Regions from separate parts of the Vibrio sp. KUL80 genome, predicted to be linked through region 4. Evidence: predicted binding sites of a transcription regulator. Region 4 holds the regulator's gene; each other region holds the start of a gene.
What was found. Region 4 encodes CRP, which controls carbon source genes, mostly activating them, when cyclic AMP is high. Its sites were predicted from a motif close to TGTGANNNNNNTCACA; they were not measured.
Positions count from the first base shown of each region.

Region 1: mlc (sugar metabolism global transcriptional regulator Mlc) is a predicted target of CRP. The motif match lies at 1,356-1,371, and genes of this name have one in related genera.
Region 2: cdd (cytidine deaminase) is a predicted target of CRP. The motif match lies at 2,435-2,450, and genes of this name have one in related genera.
Region 3: deoD (purine-nucleoside phosphorylase) is a predicted target of CRP. The motif match lies at 1,540-1,555, and genes of this name have one in related genera.

Region 1 is NZ_AP045841.1:1,182,098-1,186,533, forward strand. It holds gene AC6I8U_RS05460 (patatin-like phospholipase family protein) at 11-1,198, shown strand; gene mlc (sugar metabolism global transcriptional regulator Mlc) at 1,447-2,664, shown strand; gene AC6I8U_RS05470 (chemotaxis protein CheV) at 2,784-3,722, shown strand; gene AC6I8U_RS05475 (error-prone DNA polymerase) at 4,028-4,436, opposite strand, start outside.
Region 2 is NZ_AP045841.1:1,631,191-1,635,626, reverse strand. It holds gene sbcB (exodeoxyribonuclease I) at 1-1,229, shown strand, start outside; gene AC6I8U_RS07570 (CidA/LrgA family protein) at 1,325-1,690, shown strand; gene AC6I8U_RS07565 (LrgB family protein) at 1,692-2,378, shown strand; gene cdd (cytidine deaminase) at 2,559-3,446, shown strand; gene purT (formate-dependent phosphoribosylglycinamide formyltransferase) at 3,609-4,436, shown strand, end outside.
Region 3 is NZ_AP045842.1:1,399,145-1,403,580, forward strand. It holds gene AC6I8U_RS22750 (transposase) at 1-618, opposite strand, end outside; gene deoD (purine-nucleoside phosphorylase) at 743-1,453, opposite strand; gene AC6I8U_RS22760 (YbgA family protein) at 1,805-2,755, shown strand; gene AC6I8U_RS22765 (MerR family transcriptional regulator) at 2,745-3,551, shown strand; gene phrB (deoxyribodipyrimidine photo-lyase) at 3,548-4,436, shown strand, end outside.
Region 4 is NZ_AP045841.1:338,405-342,840, forward strand. It holds gene AC6I8U_RS01510 (IS4 family transposase) at 1-1,019, shown strand, start outside; gene crp (cAMP-activated global transcriptional regulator CRP) at 1,163-1,795, opposite strand; gene AC6I8U_RS01520 (phosphoribulokinase) at 2,039-2,908, opposite strand; gene AC6I8U_RS01525 (YheU family protein) at 3,036-3,248, opposite strand; gene AC6I8U_RS01530 (hydrolase) at 3,322-4,299, opposite strand; gene AC6I8U_RS01535 (aminotransferase-like domain-containing protein) at 4,296-4,436, opposite strand, start outside.

The sequences.
Region 1 (4,436 bases), 840 kb from region 4:
GCGGCATATTATGGCGAACTCAGGTATAGTCACTAACCGCCAGACTGTGCTCGATTACGAACAGTTTGGTAAATACCTTGACGGCAAAACAGCGCTCGTCGCGCAAGGTGGAGGACAAAGAGGTATCTTCACATCCGGTGTATTGGATGCCTTCTTAATGTCCAACTTTGATCCCTTTGATGAATTTTATGGGACATCTGCAGGTGCACTAAACATCTGTGCTTTTCTATCCCGCCAAGCCGAGCTGGGTAAATCTTTCATTCTCGACTTAACCACTGATCCCGAGTTTTTTCACCTCTTCAGCTTTATTCGCCGTAAGCAGTATCTCAATTTGAAGTGGGCTCTCGATAAAATCTGCGACTATCCCTATAAGTTGGACGTAGATATGGGCAGACGGGTGATCGGCCATAGGCGTGCATTTGCCGCGGCGACCGACATTGCAACTCTCAAAGATCACTACCTACCTATGCTGCAAGAGGACTGGTATCAAGTCTTGATGGCGACCAGTGCAATCCCTACCTTATTTGAAGGCTCTGTGCCGCACCTAGGGCGCGAGTTTATTGATGGGGGCGTCTCTGCGTCCATTCCTGTGCAAGAAGCATGGAGACAGGAGTGTCGCAGTATCATTGTGATACGTACCGAGCAATACGTATCAGAAGACCCTTTATCAGCAGAAGATGCACCAATCGTTACCGAATCACCCACTTGGTTTAGAGAGTCTTTAAATAGCCTTCAGCTCCAGTGGCAGGAAAAAGTCGAGCAGTGGTCCAGTGACTGGGGGACTTTTTTTGAAGGTCAGCGACTCAAAGCGAATGCCATCAAGCAAGCCGATCACCTCAAACTCATTAATGGTGGACGTTGGTTATTTGGTGCTGGGGACATTTACCGACTCAGTCACCTGTTTGGAGACCGTTTTGATTCAGGCTTGGCGGATATGCTTATGGTGCATTATCAGACCTACTCACTGACCAGCGAGTTTCTCAAGACCCCTCCTGACGACTGCTTTATATGGCAAATTGCACCAGATGAACCACTTAAAACCTCATCCTTATTGAGTGATGTCGATGATATTTTGCATGACTATCAAGTGGGTCTGGATGCCGGATATCGATTCGTTGAAAGCTATAATCTCGCCAAACAATATAAGAAGATAAACTGTGCTAATAACGATCTCTGGCGTCCTAATCAAGCAAGTTAACCTCACCATCCTCACTTATTAATAATAGCTAAATAAGTCGCCATTTCGGTAACAAGGCGTTAAACAAGTTTGGTTGAATTGTGAGCAAAACCTTACTGTGTCTGTGATGTAAGCCACAGGCGTAACTTGACGTGCCCCCCAAAGATCCATCTATATGCGTGATATTTGTCACGGCAATCCTATAAACTGCTTCACAATTACTTCGCAAAGTAAAAAAATTAATAGGTTGTTGTTTTTTGGAGTTCAAAATGTACATGGCTCAACCCGGGCACATTGATCATATTAAGCAGATCAATGCTGGTCGCGTGTATAAACTGATAGACCAATTTGGGCCTATTTCGCGTATCGACCTATCTAAACTCAGTAGTCTAGCACCGGCTAGTATCACCAAGATTACGCGAGAACTCATCGAAGCACATTTGATCCACGAAACAACGGTCCAAGAGGCGACCAGTCGTGGTCGACCTGCCGTTGGCTTGCAAACCAATAACCAAGGTTGGCAATTTCTCTCCATGCGTCTCGGAAGAGGCTATCTCGCTATTGCACTGCACGAACTGGGTGGTGATGTTCTTATCGACACCAAAATCGAAGTCCACGAAGTGGACCAAGATGACGTGATGGCTCGATTGCTTTATGAGATTGAAGAGTTTTTTGAAAGCTATAGCGAGCAGCTTGACCGTGTGACCAGCATCGCATTGACCCTGCCAGGGTTGGTGAATTCTGATCAAGGTGTTGTGTTGCAAATGCCGCATTACAATGTGAAGAATCTAAATGTTGCTGAAGAAATCTTTAAGGTGACAGGGCTACCGGTATTTGTGGCTAACGATACTCGCGCTTGGGCATTGGCAGAAAACCTTTTCGGTCACTCTCAAGACTGTGACAACTCCGTACTTATTTCTATTCACCACGGTCTGGGTGCCGGCATCATTCTAGATGGTCGTGTCTTACAAGGCCGACATGGCAACATCGGTGAGTTGGGTCATATTCAGATAAATCGCCAGGGTGAAGACTGCCACTGTGGCAATAAAGGTTGTCTTGAGACTGTCGCAAGCTCACAAGCTATTCGTGATGAGGTCACAAAGCGCTTGGCTCGCGGAGAAGCTTCCATTCTGTCAGAGTATGAGGACATCTCTGTTGAGGCAATTTGCGAAGCCGCTGTTAAAGGGGATGCGCTTGCTATTAATGTCATCGAAAAGCTGGGTGAAAACCTTGGTAGCGCGATAGCTATCGTCATCAATTTATTTAACCCAGAAAAGGTGTTGATTGGTGGTGTGATAAACCAAGCAAAAGACATTCTCTACCCGGCAATAGAGCGCTGTATCTCTGAACAGAGTCTTCCTGTCTACACGGAAGATCTTCAGTTGGTCGAGTCTCGTTTCTACAAACAGGCGACTATGCCCGGTGCTGCTTTGGTTAAACAAGCGCTTTATGATGGGCTTCTATTAATGAAAGTCATTGAAGGATAACGCTTTTCACACTCTTTGCTGACGGTCATACTTTTGTTGTGAAAGTCAGTAAACTTCTTGTGCTTCCTGCCGATAACATGAGATAAGAAATCAGTTATTGTTTATGCCAAGGAAGCCTAATGTCGAGCGTATTGAGTTCTGTCGACCAACGTACCCAACTAGTGGGTGAAAATAGACTTGAGCTGTTAATGTTTACCCTTAACAGCCGACAGACCTTTGCTATTAATGTCTTTAAGGTCAAAGAGGTACTTAAGCTGCCACCTTTGACACAACTTCCTGGCTCACATCCTAGCATTCGCGGTGTCGCCTCATTACGTGGCGAATCGCTACCAGTCATCGACCTTCGACGTGCAATTGGATTTCCAACATTAAACGAAGAAGGCGATCAAAATCTTATCGTTACGGAATACAACCGCTCGGTTCAAGGGTTCTTGGTTGGTGAAGTAAAGAACATTGTTAATACTGCTTGGACAGAAATTCAGCCTCCTCCTCGAACTGTTGGGCGAGCTAACTATCTCACGGCAATCACTAAGGTTGAAGAAAATGATGCCGTCAGCCTAGTTGAAATCATCGATGTTGAAAAAGTGCTAGCAGAGATCATCGATTACGATATCGCTATCTCAGAAGAAACTTTAGACCGTTCATTACTCCCTCACCTACAAGGTAAGAAGATCCTCATCGTAGACGACTCGTCTACCGCTCGTCATCAGGTGAAAGCAACGCTCGCTCAGCTAGGGGTTGAAATCATTGAATGTTTCGATGGTGCGATGGCTTATAACCTTCTAAAGCAATGGTGCGACGAAGGCATTGATGTTTGCAGCGAACTCTTGATGATGATTACTGACGCTGAAATGCCAGAGATGGACGGCTATAAGCTGACTCACGAGGTTCGCAGCGACCCTCGAATGAAAGATCTGTATATCACTCTCAACACCTCATTAAGTGGTAGCTTCAATGATGCTATGGTTGAGAAAGTGGGCTGTGACCGCTTTATTTCCAAGTTCCAGCCAGATTTGTTGGTCGATGTGGTTCAAGAGCGTATTCGACGAGATTTGTAATTAATTTGTGCTGTTAAATAAATTACACCATACGTTAAAAAATAGGCTATAATTTGGACGTATCTATAGGCATGACCCTATAGAAGATAAAAATATTTTACTACCGACTAAAGGTTGTTCCATCAGAATGATTTGGTTAACTTCTAAGGTATTGATGACCTTAAGTTTACTCATCTACAAGGAATGGAAGAAAAGACGTACGGAAGCGGCAGTAGAAGCGGATCTATGATTCATAGGATTAAAAAACGGGGACCTAGGTTCCCGTTTTTGTGTTTATGAGCATTATAAATTGCTGACTAACCGAGCTAATGAAACTCCCTTGATTGGACTTTGAGCTCGCCAAGGTGTTCGGTCATGTCAATTAGGCGTCCGGCAATGACATGAGTCACTTCTCCCTCACGCTCTAGTATGCCTTTGACCTTAAGGATCTTTGAGGTGAGATAGGCCTTCTTCTGAGCCCTTGCGGTTGCTTGCCACACCACCACATTAATGTTCCCCGTGTCGTCCTCTAGAGTAAAAAAGGTGACGCCAGCTGCAGTGCCAGGTGACTGCTTGCCTGTCACTGTACCCACCACAGTCACCAGCGATTTATGTTCTTTAGTCACAAGGTCTTTCATTCGAGTAAAGCGTCCCAGTTTTCCCGCTCGGTCGAGTAGGGTGATAGGGTGCTGTTCGAGGGAGACATTCATTGATGAAAAGTCCTCAAGCATGTCT
Region 2 (4,436 bases), 1.3 Mb from region 4:
GAATCACGCCTCAACTTTGTCAGGAAAAAGGGCTTCCAGAGCCAGAATTTATCGCGAAGATCCATGAGCAATTAGCGACGCCAAATACCACAAGTCTTGGCTATAATAGTATTCGCTTCGACGATGAAGTAACTCGATACACCTGCTATCGCAACTTCATCGATCCATATGCATGGAGCTGGCAAAATGGCAATTCTCGCTGGGACTTGCTCGATGTAATGAGAGCCTGCCATGCGCTTCGCCCAGAAGGTATTGAGTGGCCTGAGAACGAGGAAGGTTTTACCAGTTTCAAGTTAGAACACCTTTCTGTTGCGAACGGTATTGAGCACGAAAACGCACACGATGCGATGGCGGACGTCATTGCAACCATTGAGCTTGCTAAGAAAGTTAAGGCAGCACAACCTAAGCTGTTCGACTACTTTTACTCTATGCGAACCAAACGTAAGCTTAATGAACTGGTGGATATCGTTAATATGACTCCACTTATGCACGTATCTGGAATGCTCGGTAAAGAGTGCCAATACACGAGCTGGGTCGTACCAATTGCATGGCACCCTACAAACCAAAATGCAGTGATTGTTGCCGATCTCGCCAAAGATCCTCAACCTTTACTAGATTTAGATGTCGAGGCACTTCACAAGAGACTCTACACCAGACGCGATGAGCTAGCAGAAGGTGAACTGCCTGTTCCACTTAAGCTTATTCATCTAAATAAATGCCCTATTCTTGCTCCAGCTAAAACGCTAACAGCAGAAAATGCAGGAGTGATCGGCATCGATAGAGAACAATGTTTGAAGAATCTCGCGCTCATCAAGCAGAACCCTGAAATTCGAGAAAAGCTAATTGGGTTATATAGTATCGAAAGGGAGTTTGAAAACGATGGTGACGTTGATACTCAGCTCTACAGTGGTTTCTTTACACCAGCAGATCGCAGTGCGATGGATATCATTCGAGATACGGACCCAAACAACCTGTCCGCATTAGACATTAGTTTTAGTGACTCTCGTATTGAACCTCTGCTGTTTAGATATAGAGCCCGCCATTTTGCGTGGACCCTTGATGAGACGGAGCAACAGAAGTGGGCAAATCATTGTCGTGAATTTTTCGAAAGTCGTATTGAAGACTACATGCTAAATATGGAAAACTTAGTTCACGAACATGAGTCTGACGAGAAGAAGCTCGCCATACTAAAATCCGTCTACCGCTACGTGGAGCGTCTCGTTTCTTAACATCTTCATCCTCGTAGTTAAAAAAGCAGCCGCCGACTCTCTACCTGTGTGGCTGCAATATGTTTTGCGATACTATTCATCACTAAGAGGAAGCCATGCTCAAAACCGTGCTTCGCTATTTACTGTCTTTTGCTGTCATTTTCATTTCTCTATGGCTAGGCAATGCGATTCAAAGCTTATTAGGTGTTTCAATCCCTGGCAGTGTTTTCGGAATGCTCATCCTATTCACTGCACTTGCTACTGGTGCCATGCCTGTGTCCATCGTTCAGCCAGGTGCTCATGTGTTTATTCGTTATATGATCCTGCTGTTCGTGCCTATCAGCGTGGGATTAATGAACCATTTTGAAATGTTAGTAGAGAATGCCCTGCCAATTTTAGCAAGTGCTGTCGGGGGCTCTTTTATCGTATTGATTGCACTTTCTGTGTTTCTCGATCGCTTCCTAAAAAAGGGAGACAAATAATATGTGGCTTCCTATTACCGTTGCGGTATTTTTCTTCGCGCGCTTCGTCGCAATGAAAGTGAAAAACCCAATTTTCAACCCGCTACTCATCAGTATCGCGATTTTAATCCCCGTTTTAGTCTGGTTCGACGTATCGTTTGATACCTATTACGCGGACAATGAATGGATCAGTTATTTACTGCAACCCGCCGTCGTTGCATTGGCTTACCCACTTTACGAACAGCTTCCTCAGATTCGTCAGAACTGGCGTATCATAGCGCTCGCTTGTGGTGTAGGTAGTATTGCCTCAATGTTTACAGCATCAATCATCGCGGTCTTGCTGGGCGCAGATATGGACCTAATTGCGAGTTTACTTGGTAAATCTGTTACCACACCAATTGCTATGGAGGTCTCCAGTCATTTGGGTGGAGAACCATCTATTGCAGCTATCCTAGTACTTTTGGTCGGCCTATTTGGCGCCATAATGGCCTATCCAATTTACAACATATTTGGTGTCACCCACCCCATTGCCAAGGGTTTAACGATGGGAACGGTATCGCACGCACTTGGGACTGCGACAAGTGCAGAAAAAGATCCGCGAGACGCCGCTTTTAGTTCATTGGCATTGGTAATTTGTGGTGTCATTACGTCCATTCTAGCGCCATCAATGTTCGCATTTTCAATTTGGCTTACGCACCTCATCTCTTAACCTAGACTTGTCTATGCATGCTTATGGATTGGTAGAGACCTACAATCCATAATTTGTGTGACATCACTCTTACTGTAGAACCATTGCATTTATTACATTTTTATTTGTGATTATGATCACCTTTATATCTTTAAAACTTGCTTAGAATGTAAGAAAACGTCCAATTACATAGGAAACCGCATGACCGATCGTTTTGATTCTGCGTTGGCCGAAATCCCAGAACAGATTGCAAATTTTCTAAAGCCTATTGTTACTGCGTCTGATTTCGACGCGACAATTTCCAAGCAACAATTTGATGAGCTTTTAGCGATCTCTGGACTCGAAGACGATGAACTCCGTGTTACCTTGCTCCCGTTTGCTGCCGCTTATTCCTACGCGCCGATCTCTGAATTTTATGTCGGTGCCATCGTCCGTGGCTTGTCCGGTCGGTTATATTTCGGTGCCAACATGGAAATCATCGGCGCGCAATTAGGCCAAACCGTTCACGCTGAACAGTCTGCGATCAGCCACGCTTGGATGAAGGGTGAAACAGGTCTTACAGACATAACCATTAACTACAGTCCATGTGGTCATTGTCGTCAGTTTATGAATGAACTCACGACAGCAGATACCCTAGTCGTTCAGTTGCCTCAACGTGACGCAATGACACTTCAAGAGTATCTACCTGAGTCTTTTGGTCCTAAAGATCTTGGCATTACTGATGCGCTGATGAGCCCAAAACAGCACGGTTTATCGACTGAAGAGACAGACGCATTGATCTTGTCGGCAGTTGATGCCCTCAATAGAAGTCACTCTCCTTACACACAAAACTTAAGTGGCGTTGCTATTGCGACTGAAAGCGGAAAGGTATACCAGGGTGCTTATGCTGAAAACGCGGCGTTCAACCCGAGCCTTCCTCCACTTCAAGTGGCATTTATGCAGCTATTACTTGATGGTGAATCATTCGAATCTATTCGTTTAGTCGCACTTGCTGAGATGGCATCTGGGAAAATTAGCCACCTTGCAGACACTCAAGCAACTCTTGAGGCCATTGATCCAGACATTCCACTCGAGTACATCTCGTTGTAATGATATGAATTCGAACCTTTTTATTAGCCCCGCTTAGTTGCGGGGCTGTTTTTATATGTCTATTGAAAAGGAATGGTAATTTCCCGCGCAAACGATTGCTTTCTTGGTTAATTCCAGTATGATCCACCGCAATTCTTCCTCATGAACGATCAAGGATATTATATGTTTGGTACTGCTACTCGTGAAAATGCTACGCGTGTATTACTGTTGGGCTCAGGTGAACTTGGTAAAGAAGTTGCCATCGAATGTCAGCGTCTCGGTCTCGAAGTCATTGCTTGTGACCGCTATGCAGATGCCCCTGCTATGCAAGTTGCTCACCGCAGCTATGTACTAGATATGCTCGACGGGGAAGCACTCGAAGCTATCATCGAAAAAGAGCAGCCTGCGTACGTCGTACCAGAAATCGAAGCCATCGCGACTGACAAGCTAGTTGAGCTTGAGAAAAAAGGCCTGAATGTCGTACCAACGGCTAATGCAACCAAGCTGACGATGAACCGTGAAGGTATCCGTCGTCTAGCAGCAGAAGAGCTGGGCCTTAATACATCACCTTACCAATTTGCTGACAACTATGACGACTTTAAAGCAGCAGTTGCTCACGTTGGCGTACCATGTGTTGTGAAGCCGGTGATGAGTTCTTCTGGCAAAGGGCAAAGTGTCATCAAGACTGAGGCGGATATTGAGTCTGCATGGACTTATGCTCAAGAAGGCGGCCGTACTGGCGCAGGACGCGTTATCGTTGAAGGCTTTATCGACTTCGACTACGAAATCACCTTGCTTACCGTTCGAGCGATTGATGGCGTTCATTTCTGTGCACCTGTAGGGCATCGTCAAGAAGACGGTGACTACCGAGAGTCATGGCAGCCACAAGTCATGTCTGAGAACGCGCGAAAAGCGGCAGAATACACCGCTGAGCAAGTTGTAAACGCACTGGGTGGTTACGGTATCTTTGGTGTTGAACTGTTCGTTAAAGGCGACAAGGTTATCTTCAAT
Region 3 (4,436 bases), on a different replicon from region 4:
ATTGTTACTTTGTGGTTGCAGTGCACGGTAATGCGATGCGAGTTCAAAAGTATCGGCATGTTTTATCCAGCGACCATCAATATCCGCGAGTTTACGTCGGCAACGACTCGCGATTTGATCGATATGATCGTAGAAAGTCTTCGGATTAATACCTAACTTACGACAAATCTCACGAACGGAATATCCGGTGAAAAGCAGCCCTAAAAGCGACTCTTGAAAGCTCAGTTTCTTGTTACTTCCAGACCATTTATCAACAAAGGTACCCTGACAAGCTTTGCAGCGGTAGCGTTGACGATCACCACTAAAACCAAACGAGTGGTAACGATCTTTGTGGGTATGAACAGAGAGCCCAAAATGTTCGCATTGAGGATCTTTGCATGAAGGGAGTCCTTCATGATGATGAAGTTTCAACCGCTTAAGCTCATTGAGAACTTCTCGGTTGTTAAGTAGGGGGGGAAACGCGCCACACTCGCGGCATACCATCGCTGGCCGTTTAGGGTTACTGTGCTGCAGGATATAGAGGTTTGCATCACTTAGTCCAAAATTGTCACACGCCAATGTTTTACAAAAATTGAGCTGTAACCCTTCTGCGGCCATCGGCAGTCTGCCTTCTGACACGTTCACCCCCTATGGTTTGTTTCGTACCGCGGATTCAACGCAGTGATTATCTCGCAGTACGCTTAATCGTTATCCAGTTAGAAAAAAGCCAGCTCATTTCAGGCTAAGAGCTGGCTTTTTGTGATTACAGGTTAATCGCTGTTTCTAGCGCGACGACCATCATATCGTTGAATGATTTTTGACGATCTTCAGAGCTTAGTTTTTCACCACGAATGATGTGGTCAGAAACAGTAAGTACGGTCAGTGCTTTTGCACCTAGGTCAGCAGCAACGCCGTAGATGCCTGCGGCTTCCATATCAACACCAAGAATACCTAGATGCTTCATTTTGTCGAAGATATCAGCTTCTGGAGTGTAGAACAGGTCTGCAGAGAAAATGTTGCCCACTTTTACTGGTACTTCTTGAAGGCGAGCTTGCTTAACCGCTTCTTCTAGTAAGCCAAAGTCTGCGATGGCTGCGAAATCGTGATCGTTGAAGCGAATGCGGTTCACTTTAGAATCAGTAGATGCACCCATACCGATTACAACGTCCATTAGGTTTACATCGTCACGCACAGCGCCACAACTACCCACGCGAATAACGTTTTTTACACCGTAGTCTTTAATCAACTCATGAACGTAAATGCAGCATGACGGGATACCCATACCGTGACCCATAACGGACACGCGTTGACCTTTATAAGTACCGGTGTAACCGAACATGTTACGAACATCGCACACTTTCTCAACGTCTTCTAGGAAGGTTTCAGCGATGTATTGAGCACGAAGTGGGTCGCCTGGCATTAGGACAGTTTCTGCGAAATCACCTGGTTTTGCATTGATATGTGGGGTTGCCATGGAGTCACTCCTAAAGTTTTAACTAATATTGTTGAACGTGTCGTTCGTTGTTGTGGGTGATTCTAGCGCTTGGTGTAAGGGTTCTATGAGAGTTTAGTCACAGTTTTATCTGTAAGGAGAAGATAATGACATGATGATAACTAAATGTGTTGAAAGCGGTAGAGCAATCGATTTTTCTGCAACTAACAGCGATGTCGAGTTATTTCTTATCTCGATGTGAACCAATCGCTCCCCCTCTCCATATAATTGTACAAAACAATTTTTTGTATCACATTCCAAAGTAGTCTAATACTTATACATAGATATTTTTTGTACAACGTTAGCAAGAGCGATAAGAATAGGGAGATGGCAATGGGTGACAAAATTAAAGTGGGTATCAGTTCCTGTCTTCTAGGTGAAAAGGTTCGATTTGATTCAGGTCATAAGCAAAGCACGTACGTAAACAAAGAACTTCGTGACTATTTTGACTTCGTATCCGTGTGCCCGGAGGTGGGAATGGGACTGTCTGTTCCACGTCCTACGATTCGATTAATGAGTGACGAAGAGCGCATTATTCTAGTTGAAACAAAAGACGCTTCGAAAGACTACACCGATGGCATGATGCAATTCACCCGAGGTAAGGTCGATGAACTCAAAGACACCGAGATGTGCGGCTACATCGTGTGCGCGAAATCGCCAAGCTGCGGTATGGAGCGTGTGAAGGTCTATTCAAATGGTCACGCATCAACCGATGGCGTGGGCTTGTATACAAAACACTTGATGGAGACTATGCCTTGGCTGCCAGTTGAAGAAGACGGCAGGCTCAATGACCCTATATTGAAAGAAAACTTTATATCGCGCGTATACGGCCTGAATGACTTCTACAAATCAATGGAGGGGGAGCCAACTGCGGGTAAAATCGTCGCGTTTCACTCACGATACAAGCTGACACTTATGGCGCATGACCCTGCCTCGTACAAGGAGTTAGGTAGATTGGTGGCCAATCAAGCCGATTATAGCCCTGAAGAATTTTATCAAGCTTACCGCCTCGGACTGATGGAGGGGCTGAAGAATCGTGCAAGCCGCAAAAACGTTACCAACGTCCTTATGCACATTCAAGGGTACTTCAAACGCTCGCTCACCAAAGCTGAAAAAGCAGAGCTTGCGACGGTAATAGACGACTATCGCACGGGCATACTTCCTGTTCTTGCGCCACTCACGCTCTTGAAACACTATCTCAATGCGTATCCAGATGAATACTTGGCGCAGCAGCAGTTTTTGCAACCACACCCAGAGGAGATGCGTCTAAGGTATGGCTTGTAATGAAACTTTATATGCGATCCGTGAAGTCGCCGATTTAACGGGCGTAAAGCCCGTCACCTTGCGAGCGTGGCAGCGCCGATACAACTTGATTCAGCCCCAGCGCACTGACAAGGGACATAGGCTCTACACTCCAGGGGATGTTGAGCGTATCAATACTATACAAGGTTGGCTCAGCAAGGGTGTTTCTATAGGCAAGGTCAAGTCGTTACTCGACTCTGACACAATCTTTCAAGCGAATATTGAGACTGAGCAGCTAGAAGAAGTGTCTGAGATGCTAGATGCGCTCAGCCACTTGAATGGAAGCAAGGTAGACAAGATTTTGACTGTCGTACTGAAAGAGTACCCTCTCGAAATAGTAGAAAGCAAATTCGTGGTTCCAGTACTTAACGCTGCAGAGTTTTTGAAAGTAGGTCCTAAAGCGATACAGTTGTCTTTGTTCAGAACTTCTCTTGTTCAGAAGCTCGCAGTGATGTCGGCTCTAGATTCTACACGCAAGAAGAGCGAGTCCGTCCTGTTTGTCAGTATGGACGTAGCAGGGAACCCTTTTGCATGGCTCAATTACGCCAAGCTTGCAGAACAGGGTGTCAGTGTAACGTTTCTAGATGGCGTTGAAGATCTATCGGTACTTCAGACCGAGCCCTCTAGCTTTGTTTCGGTTCAGTTGTTCGCAGAAAAATCCTTATCTGAAAAACAGCTTGAGTCGATACGCATTCAAAGAGAAAAGGGAGAAGTACTATGGAAACTGTCTCCTGTAATAGAGCATCTATTAGAAGATAAAGAGAGTATTGAAACATGAGATTGGTGTTGTTTAACCGTGACCTAAGGGCGATTGATAACACTGCCCTCATTGAAGCGATAGATGGAACCACGCCTGTTATTGGCTGTTATATTGTTACCCCCAAACAATGGGAGCTACATGATCAGTCTCCAATGCAAGCAGATCTCATCTACCGAAGACTCGGTGAATTAGAATCCGAGCTCAGCGATATCAATATCCCACTTATTTACGGGCGCAGTGATAACTTCAGCTCTGGGAATGATTGGTTGATAAGCTACTGTCTCAAACTAGGCATTACCGATATATATTTGAACAGCGATTACGAGTTTAATGAAGTTCAGCGTGCAACCTCTTTATCCCAGGCAGCATCGACTCATAATATTTCAGTCCACACCTTTTCAGACAAATGTATGCTGGCGCCTGGAACAGTACTGAATAAGCAGGGTGGCTACTTCAAAGTCTTTACGCCTTTTCGAAAAGCTTGGCAGAACCAATTCTCTCACGCCGAGGTAAGAAAACCGAAGGTATCCGCCGAGGTGTCATTGCCTCAAGAAGGGGGTGCCTCATTAGATGACGTGTTTGATTACCCGCGCCAAGACAGCAGCCAATGGTTGGTATCGACTAAGGACATATTGGCACGATTAAGGCAGTTTTCTGATGAATCGGCTCGATACTACAATACCGAGCGTGACATTCCCTCGATAGACGGTACAAGTCAACTCAGTCCCTATTTAGCTATCGGGGCGTTATCTGTCAGACAGTGTATCGCGCGGCTCTATTATGATGCGGGCAACGAACCGCTATCCGAAGGTGCTCAAGTGTGGTTGAGCGAACTCATTTGGCGTGAGTTTTACCAACACCTAACCCATTTTGAACCTAAGTTAAGCAAACATCATGGATACT
Region 4 (4,436 bases):
TCGATAGACTTCTCGGTAACCAAAAACTCCATAGTGAACGAGATAGTATTTATCGAGCCTTGTTCAAAGGCTTATTCGCTAAGCTTCCGTGCTATGTGGTTGCAGTAGATTGGAGTGGGTGTTGTAACCGTGAACATTGGCTTCTAAGAGCTAGCTTGCTAGTAGATGGTAGGGCCATTCCTATCTACAACACGGTCGTGACGCAAGACAACCAAGAGAAGGAACATATCCATAATCAATTTCTCGACGTTTTAGCTACGATGCTTCCCGCCAACAAAACTGTCTATATCGTCACAGATGGCGGATTTAAGACACCGTGGTTCAAAAAAATAGAGAGCCTCGGCTGGTATTATCTCGGTCGAGTACGTGGTCGGATTTTTGGAAAAGTTGATGGTAGCTCATGGTGTTCAGTTTCAGAGCTTGGAAAAAATGCGAACATAAAGGCTAAAAAGCTGGGTGATGGGTTACTTGGAAAAACATCGAAGAGCCAAGTATCGTGCTCTTTTGTTAGCTACAAGGGGAAAGCAAAAAACCGGCATAAGATAAAACAACGAAACAAAGGTATTTATCCTGACGCAGAAAGGACATATAAGTCCATTGCGAAAGAGCCTTGGATATTAGTAACCAACGACTCGAAGTTAAGTCCAATGAAAGCTGTGATTTACTACAGCAAAAGAATGCAAATCGAACAAAACTTTAGGGATGATAAAAGCCAACGCTATGGGTTTTCTTGGCACCACAGCCAGACACAGAACTCAGAGCGGATCTCCATACTTTGTTTGATTGCTTGTATCGCAACTCTCGTTTTATGGGTGATCGGTTTTGCGTCTGAAAGGAAAGGTATTAATCAAAAATATCAAGCAAATACGACTAAATCAAAACGTGTTTTGTCATTCCTAACGCTAACCAAAAACATGATATTAGATACAAGCAAAGCACAGTTGATTCGATTATTTAGCAGTGGGTTGGCGATACTCTCAAAAAACTATCTGAGAATTATCGACCAACCGTTGTTCTGAAAAATGGGGATCCCTCAGTGCGTAGGCAGGAATCTACTCGAGGCTTGGTGTGCGCTTTAAGAAGACCCCTGCCTGCGCAGGGGTGACAATATAAAAACAAAAAAGCCACCCGAAGGTGGCTTTTTAAATCTTGCGACGCGCTCTTAGCGAGTACCGTAAACCACGATAGTTTTACCGTGTGCAGAAATTAGGTTCTGCTCTTCTAGCATCTTAAGAATACGACCTACTGTTTCACGAGAACAACCAACGATTTGGCCAATCTCTTGACGAGTGATCTTGATTTGCATGCCGTCTGGGTGAGTCATTGCATCTGGTTGTTTCGCTAGGTTTAGTAGCGTCTGTGCAATACGACCCGTTACGTCTAGGAACGCTAGGTCACCTACTTTTTGGCTAGTCACTTGTAGACGACTTGCCATCTGAGCAGATAAGCGCATTAGAATGTCTGGGTTAACTTGGATAAGCTGACGGAACTTCTTGAATGAGATTTCCGCAACTTCACAAGGTGATTTTGCTCGTACCCATGCTGTACGTTCTTGGTCTTCTTCGAACAGGCCTAGTTCACCAATGAAGTCACCTTGGTTAAGGTAAGACAAGATCATCTCTTTGCCTTCTTCATCTTTGATAAGTACCGCTACAGAACCTTTTACGATGTAGTAAAGCGTCTCTGCTTTTTCGCCCGCGTGGATTAGCGTGCTCTTCGATGGATACTTGTGAATGTGGCAGTGTGAAAGGAACCACTCTAACGTTGGGTCGGTTTGAGGTTTACCTAGAACCATATATCTTACTTCCTCTGCAGGGTATGCTTGCTGCTTTCCATATTTGTTAGCAAGCCCGTTTGTTAAGACTTACTAGCATAAAAGCACTTTGAAGATGGCGCAAGCGATCTTCTGTTTCAAAGAAATAGTATCCTTTTTTGCGCCACTTTTCTTGATTTTAATCGTGTCATAAGCCCATTTATCTATACAAAACTGTGCACATGATCACGGTATAAAAAATCATCGAGATTCGGCTCACAAAACCTAACCTATTTTGCCGGTTTCTATGAGCTGTTGAAGTATTGGCCTGACGATTAATTCCATCGCAAAACTCATCTTACCCCCAGGGACCACTATGGTGTTGTGGCGAGACATAAACGAGCCATCAATCATGGCGAGCAGGTAAGGGAAGTCGACATTCTTGATACCACGCAGGCGAATTACCACAAAACTTTCATCCAAGCTCGGAATGCCTTTAGCGTTGAGCGGGTTGGAGGTATCGACGGTGGGTACACGCTGGAAGTTGATGTGAGTGCGTGAAAACTGTGGCGTGATATAGCTTAAGTAGTCATCCATTGAACGAACAATCGAATCGGTGACCGCTTCTCTTGAGTGACCGCGATCACGGGTATCTCGCACGAACTTTTGAATCCACTCGAGGTTAACGATAGGCACCATGCCAATCAGCAGGTCAACGTGCTGAGCGGCATTCACATCACCGTCGACGACGCCACCATGCAGGCCTTCATAAAACAGCACATCGCTATTTTCTGGCAGGTCTTGCCATGGGGTAAAGGTGCCTGGCATTTGATTGTAGGGTACGGCTTCATCAAAGGTATGCAGGTAGCGGCGAAACTGCCCCGTACCATTTTGCCCATAGTTGCGAAAAAACTCTTCTAGAGCAGGGAAGTCGTTGGCTTGAGGACCAAAGTAACTGATGTGTTTGCCTTGCTCTTTCGCCTTGCGGATCTCGATATCCATCTCTGGACGAGTAAAGCGGTGAAAACTGTCACCTTCAATAAACGCGGGCTTGATGCTCATCATGTTGAACATCTTGCGGAATGCTTCTGACGTTGTTGTCGTTCCAGCTCCAGAGGAGCCCGTTACAGCAATGATCGGGTGTTTTGCTGACATAACACTTCCTGTGTATTTGTAATTGTCGTTATAAATTTGCTAACTCACATAAGGAGTTAGACCTTATGGGCCAATTTCAGTTCAATAGCCTTTCAATATAGCAGTTACTTACATCGCTACCGAAAAATTACAACGAGCGACGAGATTTAATGTCGACAGTCTCGTGCAGCTCAGAGAACACGATGACGGCTTCTCCGCTTTCGAGTTGGCTGCGAACATGGCGAATCTTGTCGTCTAGCGACACTTCCGACTCACCATAGTCGGTGCCTTCGCGCAGCACGAACTCTTTAATAAGGTTGTCCAGCGTATCTGCATCAATTTGTTGCCATGGGATGATCATAAATACCTCTCAATTCTATGACCGCAGGATTATACCATTGCTGATTCACAAAGGGAGTGGTTGCTCTTTTCGGCTAGTCAATCAGATGCTGGTAGTAACTTGGCAGGGTCTCTTCTAGCCAAAAACGCGGGCGCCTGAGACTGCCAGTCATAAAGCCGACATGACCACCACGTTCAAGCAACTGGTAGTCGATATGGTTTGGAAGTGTAAAGGTTGGAATGACCTCGTGTGTCATAAAGGGGTCATCCTTGGCATGAATAAACTGAGTCGGTACCGCGATTTCTCGTAGGCGAGGTAGACCAGAGCAGCGCTGATAATAGTCATCGGCACCCTTGAACCCATGCAGAGGTGCTGTGATCAAATCATCGAACTCGTAGAGTTTTTTCATGTTCTTGATGCGCTCTTCGGTCAGCCCGAGAACTTCACTCAGTAGATGAAGTTTGTTAAGCGCATTCTTTTTCATTGAGCTGAGCAGGTAAGAGCGATAGACCTTGGAGAAGCCTTGCTCTATACGTCTCGCGCACGCTGCGAGGTCGAGCGGGGCAGAGATGACGGTCGCACCATCCAGCTTAGTATCATTGCCATAGTGAGCAAGATAGTTGGTGAGCATATTGCCGCCAAGGGAAACGCCTATGGCAACCTTTTTACTATTTGGGTAACGATGATCCAAAAGCTCAATGAACTGTCTTGCGTCACCAATCTCACCGGAATGATAAGCCCTGGCAAGTCGATTTGGGTTCGGCCCACAGCCGCGAAAGTGCATCATGACAGACAGCCAACCCTGCTTAGCGAACGCGTGCATCAGACCGTTGGCGTAGGGGCTGTAAAAGCAGCCTTCTAAGCCATGGAATAGAATGAACACAGGCTTGCTTTGGGCACTTTCTCCATGGGGATCTTCACTCCATGCCAACTCGACAAAATCCCCATCTGGGGTGTCGAGTGTTTCCCAAATTGGCTCAAACAAAGCTTTGCGGCGCACAAAGCGTGGGATAAGCGTTTGGATGTGTGGATTGGCTAGCCCTTTGGCGGCGATAAAGTGTTTGCTGCTCATAACGTAAATTCACTTACGGGATTGGATAGTAGTAATGTTTTTAAAGTATCTACGCCTAATTGTAGCTGCTCGATCGTTTGAGGTGAGCTCAGCGACAGGCGCACCGCAGGCGCGACTGAACCGCCAGGAGGTGCGAA